Linked DNA regions of Kordia antarctica. The protein of the gene in region 2 interacts with the protein of the main gene of each other region in a pairwise test. Links are inferred from orthologs where the notes say so. Each region holds a gene or a part of one and is shown on either strand. Other genes may lie near its edges.

Evidence for each region. Proteins that work in one complex are often made in the same cells at the same time.
Region 1: the proteins of def (region 2) and IMCC3317_RS14435 interact in binary tests that used the Escherichia coli proteins (3 or more experiments, as listed by UniProt). The link is inferred for Kordia antarctica from one-to-one orthologs.

Annotation. Positions count from the first base shown.
Region 1 is NZ_CP019288.1:3,478,329-3,482,759, forward strand. The notes cover bases 655-3,586. They hold IMCC3317_RS14435 (aspartate-semialdehyde dehydrogenase), read right to left. Parts: upstream 2,650-3,586; coding sequence 1,660-2,649; downstream 655-1,659. Other genes in these bases: IMCC3317_RS14425 (prolyl oligopeptidase family serine peptidase), read right to left, coding at 655-855; IMCC3317_RS14430 (DoxX protein), read right to left, coding at 1,095-1,478; mscL (large conductance mechanosensitive channel protein MscL), read right to left, coding at 3,069-3,485; alr (alanine racemase), read right to left, coding at 3,571-3,586. In the rest of the region: more of IMCC3317_RS14425, read right to left, coding at 1-654; more of alr, read right to left, coding at 3,587-4,431.
Region 2 is NZ_CP019288.1:5,098,572-5,102,798, forward strand. What follows is about bases 510-3,237. They hold def (peptide deformylase), read left to right. Parts: upstream 510-1,442; coding sequence 1,443-2,033; downstream 2,034-3,237. Other genes in these bases: IMCC3317_RS21320 (hypothetical protein), read right to left, coding at 510-765; ruvX (Holliday junction resolvase RuvX), read left to right, coding at 1,028-1,435; IMCC3317_RS21335 (DUF5606 family protein), read left to right, coding at 2,098-2,514; IMCC3317_RS21340 (hypothetical protein), read right to left, coding at 2,589-3,086. Outside these bases: IMCC3317_RS21315 (acyltransferase family protein), read right to left, coding at 1-238; more of IMCC3317_RS21320, read right to left, coding at 337-509; IMCC3317_RS21345 (pentapeptide repeat-containing protein), read right to left, coding at 3,246-4,227. UniProt on the Escherichia coli protein: Removes the formyl group from the N-terminal Met of newly synthesized proteins. Requires at least a dipeptide for an efficient rate of reaction. N-terminal L-methionine is a prerequisite for activity but the enzyme has broad specificity at other positions.

The sequences.
Region 1 (4,431 bases), 1.6 Mb from region 2 along the record:
CAAATCTTTCATGAATAACCTATTTCCCGACGTAGAGACTGCTCCATTAATAAATAAATAGTTTCCGTCTTCAGTAACTCCGCCACCAATATATCGATGTTTTTCTGCCGCTGTTCCGCCAAAAATTACTTTATCTTCTTTTTGAGAAGTTCCTAATTTATGATAGTATAATTTATGTTGATCTGTCTTTGCAGATAATTCACTTCCTTTAGGTTTGTCGTAGCTAGAATAGTAGAATCCGTCATTTTCTTTCCAAGAAATTCCTGAGAATTTGATGTCTACCAATGTATCTTCAACAATTTCTTTCGTTTCTACATCTTTAATAATTACTTTTCGCCAGTCGCTTCCGCCAATTGAGATTGGATAAGCAACGATTTTTTTATCTTTTGAAAAGCTCAATCCGCCACCGAGCGAAATAGTGCCATCTTCTGAAAATTTATTAGGATCTAGAAAAACTTCAGGTTCTTCATCACCTTTTTGTCTGTAAATGACAGATTGATTTTGCAATCCGTCATTTTTAGAGAAATAGCTAAATTCACCTTCTTTTTTAGGCGCACTAATTTTTTCATAATTCATTAATTGAGTATATCGTTTTTTTAACGCTTCGCGGAATGGAATACTGTCTAAATATTCGAAGGTAGTTTTATTTTGTTCTTCTACCCAAGCTTCTGTTTCTGGCGAACGATCATCTTCAAGCCAACGATACGGATCTTTTACTTCAGTACCAAACAAGGTATCTATTACTTCTTTTTGTTGCGTTTCTGGGTATGTCACTACTATTTCTTTTTTTTCGGGTTCTTTCTCGCAAGAGAAGAAAAACACTGCGAGACAACTAATTTTTAACAACTGTTTCATCTTTTTATATTTTATTGTTTTTGTCTGATAGAATTTGCATACGAATCATTTCAGTTAGTATTGAAATTTCTATTTATGCTCATTTCAAAAAACACAGGATTGGTTTTAGTTCAAATTTAATCTAAAAAAAACCACTTCAAAACAATTAGAAGTGGTTTTAACATATTGGAGTCGTTTTTTATAGCTTTTCAACGTACAATTTTGAGTTCGTTTTTTAGATTTCTCAAAATGGAGTTTCACTAATAAAACAAGGGTTTAAATTGTGGCCAATGTTTGTAAATTAAGATTCCGTTTAGAAGTGCAACAATAAATGCACCAATCATTCCGCCAGATAAATCTAGGAAAATGTGAAACAGTAAAATATTTACAGATATCGGCGCAAGTAAGATTAACGCAAAAGGCACCCATTTTTTTAGAACGAGTAAGATTCCAATGTAAACTTCTAGCGCGCCAACTACAGGAAGAATGTACCCTATGGTACTAAACGATTCTGTAAATGTAGACATTTTTAACGCTGGCATAAAACCAGTTCCATTGAAAATCATGAGGAGCTTATTAGCACCAAACACGATGAGAATTATTCCTAATACAAAACGGATAATTTTGGTAAAGTTAGAATTCATATTGCGAGACTTTTGGTTAGTGTACTCTTAAATATATGAAAAAGATGTTGACTTTACTAACTATTTCGTTGATCGTCAGGATAATTACTTTGTAATAAGAAACTGATTAATAGTATTTTGAAGTAGAAAGGCACTTCGACTTCGCTCAGTGCCCGTTATTTTATGTTTTATTTTATTTAGATTACACTAAGTTGTTGTCTACTAAATATTGTGCAATTTGAACTGTATTTGTTGCGGCACCTTTTCGTAAGTTATCGGCAACAATCCACATATTTAAACTATTTGGTTGCGAACCGTCACGGCGAATTCGTCCCACAAATACTTCATCTTTTCCTTCTGCGTAAATTGGCATTGGATATACGTTTACATCAGGATTGTCTTGTACAATGATTCCTGGCGATTCGTGCAATAGTTTACGAACTTCAGCAACATCAAAATCGTTTTCAAATTCAACATTTACACTTTCAGAATGTCCGCCAACTACAGGAATCCGAATGGCAGTTGCCGTAATAGCAATTGTATTATCGCTTAGAATTTTCTGTGTTTCACGTACCAATTTCATTTCTTCTTTAGTATATCCGTTTTCTTCAAATACATCACAATGTGGCAATGCATTTCTATGAATTGGATACGGATATGCCATTTCGCCTTTTTCGCCAGCATATTCGTTTTCTAGCTGTCTCACTGCTTTTACGCCAGTTCCTGTGATAGATTGATAGGTAGAAACTACAATCCGTTTTATTTTATATTTTTTGTGTAATGGCGCTAAAGCCACGACCATTTGAATTGTAGAACAGTTAGGATTTGCAATGATTTTATCGGTTGCAGTCAATTCGTTTGCGTTGATTTCTGGGACAATTAATTTTTTGGAATGATCCATTCGCCAAGCAGATGAATTATCAATGACAGTCGTACCAACAGCTTCAAATTTTGGAGCCCATTCTAGCGACGTATTTCCGCCAGCAGAAAATAAAGCAATATCTGGTTTGGCGTCAATAGCATCTTGCATACTTACAATAGGATATGCTTTTCCTTGATACGTGATTTCTTTTCCAATAGATTTTTCAGAAGCTACTGGAATTAAGGTTGAAACGGGAAATTTTTGCTCTGCTAATACTTTTAACATTACAGTTCCTACCATTCCTGTTGCGCCAACGACTGCTATTTTCATGTTTTTATTTTTAATATTTTTTATCTGTCAGATAGAACATTCAGATACTCATTTTTTAGTGGAACTAAATTTTAGCAATAAATGTTTCATTTGTTTACTTATACCAATTATCACTTAAAATGCACCTAATAACTTGTTTCTATTGCGCCCATACTTCGACTAGGCTCAGTACATGTATTTCAATATAAAATAAAACCGTAGCGATGCTATGCTTTTCTACTTCATCTGGACACACTATAATTCAAATTATTTTAGGCTCCTTTTAAATAACAATTAGTATTACTTAGCAAAACTAGGAATAATTATAGCACGATTTATATAAAACTTTAGAAATATCAAAAGTGCAACAAAAAGTTATATATAACACAAAAGTCACTCGTTTCGGAGTGACTTTTGATATATTATTTTATACAGAAAAATTAAGCTTGTTTTTTCAATAAATCTCTAATATCTGCTAATAATTCTTCTTGTGTTGGTCCAGGAGGCGGAGCTGGAGCAGGAACTTCTTCTTTCTTTTTTGTTTTATTATATGCTTTTATAATCATGAACATTACAAATCCTACAATGATTAAGTTTACAATGGTGTTTATCCAACTTCCCCACATAATTGCATTTTCGGGCGTAATTACTTTTCCTGTTGCATCCACAACAGCATCAGATAAAATAATCTTTTTATCTGCAAAGTCAGTTCCACCTGTAAAATATCCTACGCAAGGCATTACAATATTGCTTACAAATCCTTTTACAACGGCGCCAATTGCACCAGCCATAATAACAGCAACTGCTAAATCAACGACATTTCCTGTCATGATAAAACTTTTAAATTCTTTGAACATACTATTTATTATTAGTTAATAATTGAATGTAAATTAAGAAAAAATTAACAGTTTTTCAGACACTTACCCAGGGTATTTTATCAAATTACCGAAGAAACACACGTTTTATTCGTTGAGATACTGCTGTAAGCAATTCGTAAGAGATGGTATTTATCTTGGCAGCCAATTCTTCGGCACTTTGTCCTTCACCAAAAATGATCACTTCATCGCCTTCATTGCATTTGATCTTGGTAACATTAACCATAATCATATCCATACACACATTTCCGATTATTGGCGCAAGTTTTCCGTTGATCACAACACTTCCAACACCATTTCCAAATTGTCTACTGATTCCGTCAGCATGACCAATTGGAATTGTTGCAGTTGTCGTGTTCTTTTTTGCTACAAACGCACGATTGTATCCGACACTTTCGCCTTTTTCAATACGATGTATTTGTGAAATGACAGACTTTAACGAAGCTACAGGTTGCAATTTTTTGTCAAACTTTGGATCATTTCCAAAACCATACAAACCAATTCCTGTACGAATCATATCAAAATGCGCTTCTGGATAGTTAAAAACGCCAGAAGTATTTGTCATGTGTAAGATAGGTTTGTAGTTCAATGCTTTTTCAAAAGATGTACAAATTTCTTTGAAGGTTGCGATTTGATTTTGGGTAAATTCTTTTTCATTCGCAGCTTCAGAAGCTACCATATGTGAAAATATAGAAGTTACTTTTATCTGTGAGAGCGTTTTGAGCTTTTGAAGTATGTAATCGGTATCCGTGTGAAAAAACCCTAAGCGATTTAATCCGGTGTTGAATTTTAAATGTACAGGATACTCCTTTTTTCCTTGTATTGCCGCTTCTTTGGCAAACGCACTAAATATGCGATCGTTGTACAAACTCGGTTCTAAATTGTACGCAATGGCGTGTTTCAGATTTACAATCTGCGGATGCAATAC
Region 2 (4,227 bases):
CGTAAAAAAGCATCGCACCAAAAAAACCTGCAATCAGAAAAAAGATTGGCATTCGAAAGGAATGTATCAACAAAACTAAAAAATCGGTGGCAATATGTGTAGATTCAGGATCTTTTAAATTCCAAACTTCACCATGATCTGTTACATTATACGTCACTGCGGAATGCAACAAAATGCCAAGCAACATCATAATGGCGCGTAAAGAATCTAGGGAATGTATGCGTGTGGTTTTTTCCAAGAATTTGGTATTAGCTTTAAATTTTGACCAAGTTCCTGTTTTTTAATGAAAATTGATATACTTGTTGAGAAATAATTTTGTTTAAATTGAAAAAATATCTAATCAAAAAAATCTTTGTCAAACACATTGCTTTTTGCGATTCTAGCAAGTGGAAGTAGTACAATGATGATTATTATATCAAGAATGAGTAGTGTGAGAAGTGCTGTAAATATATTTACTCCTTCACTATTATTATTATCAAACATTGGTGTGATTCCATAAAATATTGAATCAATAAATATGGCATTGAATAATATTAAAATCACTACAACTATTTCTATTAAGGCTTTATATATAGCTGTAATAATGCTAGTTGCAATAGCATAAATTATCATTGTAGTAAAACTTGTAACAATGAAAACAAGTACTTTTTTCCAAAAACCAAAGCTGGAAAAGGGTTCAATTTTATTCATAAAAACAATAAAAATAATCGCTGCTATAAAAAGTGTAACTTGGAAAACTGACGATGGACCTGGTTTTTCTGACATAATTAATTTAATTAAAGTTTTTTAATAAAATTAATAAGCAAATTTTGAAATTCATAACGGTTTCCCGTAAAGACATACATTTTAACAATCCAACAATCCAACAATCCAACAATCCAACAATCCAACATTTCGACTTCGCTCAATGCAAGCAATCCAACATTTCGACTTCCCTCAATCCAAGTAATCCAACATGTCTAAAATAATAATTCCGCCAATCTTTATTCACATTAAAATATAAACCTTATTTTTGCCAAAATTTTATATGGCTCGTATTCTAGCAATTGATTATGGAAAGAAACGAACGGGAATTGCCGTTACCGACGAGATGCAACTCATTGCTTCTGGTTTAACGACAGTTCGTACGCACGATTTGATTCCATTCTTAAAAGAATATGTTGCCAAAGAAAAAGTGGAACTGTTTTTGGTAGGAGAACCGAAACAAATGAATTATGAAGCTTCCGAAAGTGAAGTCTTAATTGTAGAATTCATTCGATTGTTAACCAAAGCAATTCCAACAATTCCAATAAAACGTGAAGACGAACGTTTTACTTCAAAAATGGCGTTTCAAACCATGATTGATAGCGGATTGAAAAAGAAACAACGTCAAAATAAAAGTTTAATAGATGAAATAAGTGCAACGATTATTTTGCAATCTTATCTATACAAATAATACGAATATGATAGTACCAATTGTCGCTTTTGGCGATCCAGTTTTACGAAAAGTATCCGAAGATATTACACCCGAATATCCAAATTTAGATACGCTGCTCGAAAATATGTTTGAAACCATGTACAATGCGTATGGTGTAGGATTGGCAGCACCACAAATAGGATTGCCAATTCGTTTGTTTATGATTGATGCGACTGGTTTTGCAGAAGATGAAGAACTAAGCGAAGAACAACGTAAACAATTAGAAGGCATGAAAAAAGTGTTTATCAACGCAAAAATTACTGAGCGCGATGGTGAACCGTGGGTTTTCAATGAAGGTTGTTTGAGTATTCCAGATGTTCGTGAAGATGTTTTCCGTCCGGAAAGTATCAAAATTGAATACATGGACGAAAACTTTGAAAAGCATGTAGAAGAATATGATGGTTTGGCGGCAAGAGTCATTCAGCATGAATACGATCATATCGAAGGAATTTTATTTACTGATAAACTATCTCCACTAAAAAGGCGTTTATTAAAAGGAAGATTGACAAACATTTCGCGCGGACGCATAAAAGTAGATTACAAAATGCGTTTTCCTGATGCCAAAAAAATACGATGAAATAAAATGATGGGAAACGTACAATCTGTATATTTGCCATCCTAAATTTAGAAAAAAATAGACTATGGGTTTAGATAAAATATTAGCGATTTCTGGGAAACCAGGACTTTATGAATTAAAAAAACAAACACGTAATGGTTTTGTTGCAGAATCATTAACTGATGGAAAAAAAATCTCTGTAAGTTTACGTCATAACGTGAGTTTACTTTCTGAAATTGCTATTTATACGCAAACGGAAGAAGTTCCATTAGCACAAGTTTTAGAAAAAGTAAAAGAGAAAGAAAATGGTGCAATAACGTCTGTAAATCATAAAGAATCAAAAACAGTATTAGCAAATTATTTTTCAGAAGTATTACCAGATTACGATGAAAGTAGAGTATATCCAAGTGATATTAAAAAAGTAATTCAGTGGTACAATTTGTTACATTCTAAAGGAATGACAGATTTCTCTGTGGAAGAAGTTTCTTCAGAAGAAGAATAACACACAAGTACAAAGTTTAGTCATAAAAAAATCCAGCAATTTGCTGGATTTTTTAGTTCTATAAAAGTGTAAAATTACTTTTTCTTAATCACTGAATTTGCTGCTTTTGCAACTGCGTCAGTGTATTTTTTGTCTGCACCTTCTTCAACCATTCCGATAAACATAATACATGTTTCAGCATCGTACTCTACACAATAAATCGTATTATTCAACGTTGTTCCTTCTGCTTCGCTTGTACCAGTCATATACAAAACCTTCACGCCATTAATTTCTTTTTCACCTCTATCGGTTACTTTAAATTTATCCGTTTCGTTTTCGTTCATCTTCTCTTTAGAAGCTGCATACGTTTCAGGAACCATCATTGTCATGATCACTGCTTTTGGACTTTCAGAAACATACGTATTTGGAGTAACAGCTGTAAAAAGTGTTTCATCGACATCGATGTCAACCTTTTTACTCATCATTTCCATCACTTTCTTAGCTTTCGCCTTGTCTTCTTCAGTTCCTGCCCCTTGTGCTTGCACATTGAATCCTACGAATAGAATACATAGTGCGATTAGTGTTTTTTTCATTGTTATTTTAGTTTTAAGATTTCAAAAATACGAAATTGAATATTATTTTTATTAAAATCCTGTATTTATATGGTTTAGGAGTAGACATAAAGTGTGCCAAAAAACGGTTTCAGCTTTTCTACTATTTTTTTTTGATTAATTTATTTTAACTAAAAATTTTCATTCGAATAATTCATTTCCAATAATTGATGTATTCTTAGTTAATTTTTCGTCTGGAAGCGAATCTTTAATTAATTTATCTAAATTATTTGGAGCAATCATTTTTTCACACAAATACAAATCTACTTTACTCATATTTGAAATTTCTGTAAAATTGCAATTTTCAAAACTCGCACTTAAATAGAAACACTTTAAAAAATCTGTATGTGCGAAATCACATTTTTCGACAATAATACTAGAAAGATTACAGTTGATCAAAGTGCAATATGAAATGTCTGTATCATATATCATAGCATACGAAAAGTCAATTCTGTGCAATTCAGAACTATAAAAATTTGATTTAGTGATAGATGCATTTTCAAATGATGCACCTTGTAAAGAGCAATATGATAAATCGGTATGGTTTAAATCAACTTCATGAAAATTCACACCTTTCAGGTTTGAATGACTCAAATCTTGGTAGGACAAATTATAATACAAATGCCGTTGCGAAAGTGACCATTTTAACAATTGTACAAACGTATCTTTATATTGTGATGGAATATAATTTTTGTCAATATCTAAATGTGAAAAAATTGTCCAAAAGCCATAAAAAGTATTGATTGCGCTTTCAATTTGAGGACTTTTTTTTCGATTCGAATCGTGAAAATTTACATTCAAAAAAGAATTAAAATATAGCTGTAAACGTTCTTTTAAATCGTTTTTGAGTCTAATATCCTTTTCATTCTGAATCAACTCAATCAAATATTCAGTAACTTCTTTTGATATAATTTTACTACTCAAAATGTCGCTGATATGTTCCAATGCATCTTGCCAAGTATCAATAAAATATTCACCGTTGGCACGTTTATCAATTAATTCTAAAAACCCATGCCAAACCTTTTCAGCGACTAAATATTCCTGTAAAGATTTGTGTAAAAATTCAATGGCATAATTGCTACTGTCTTCTTCCACAGTATCTGTTTTTTTTCGTTTCACTTCT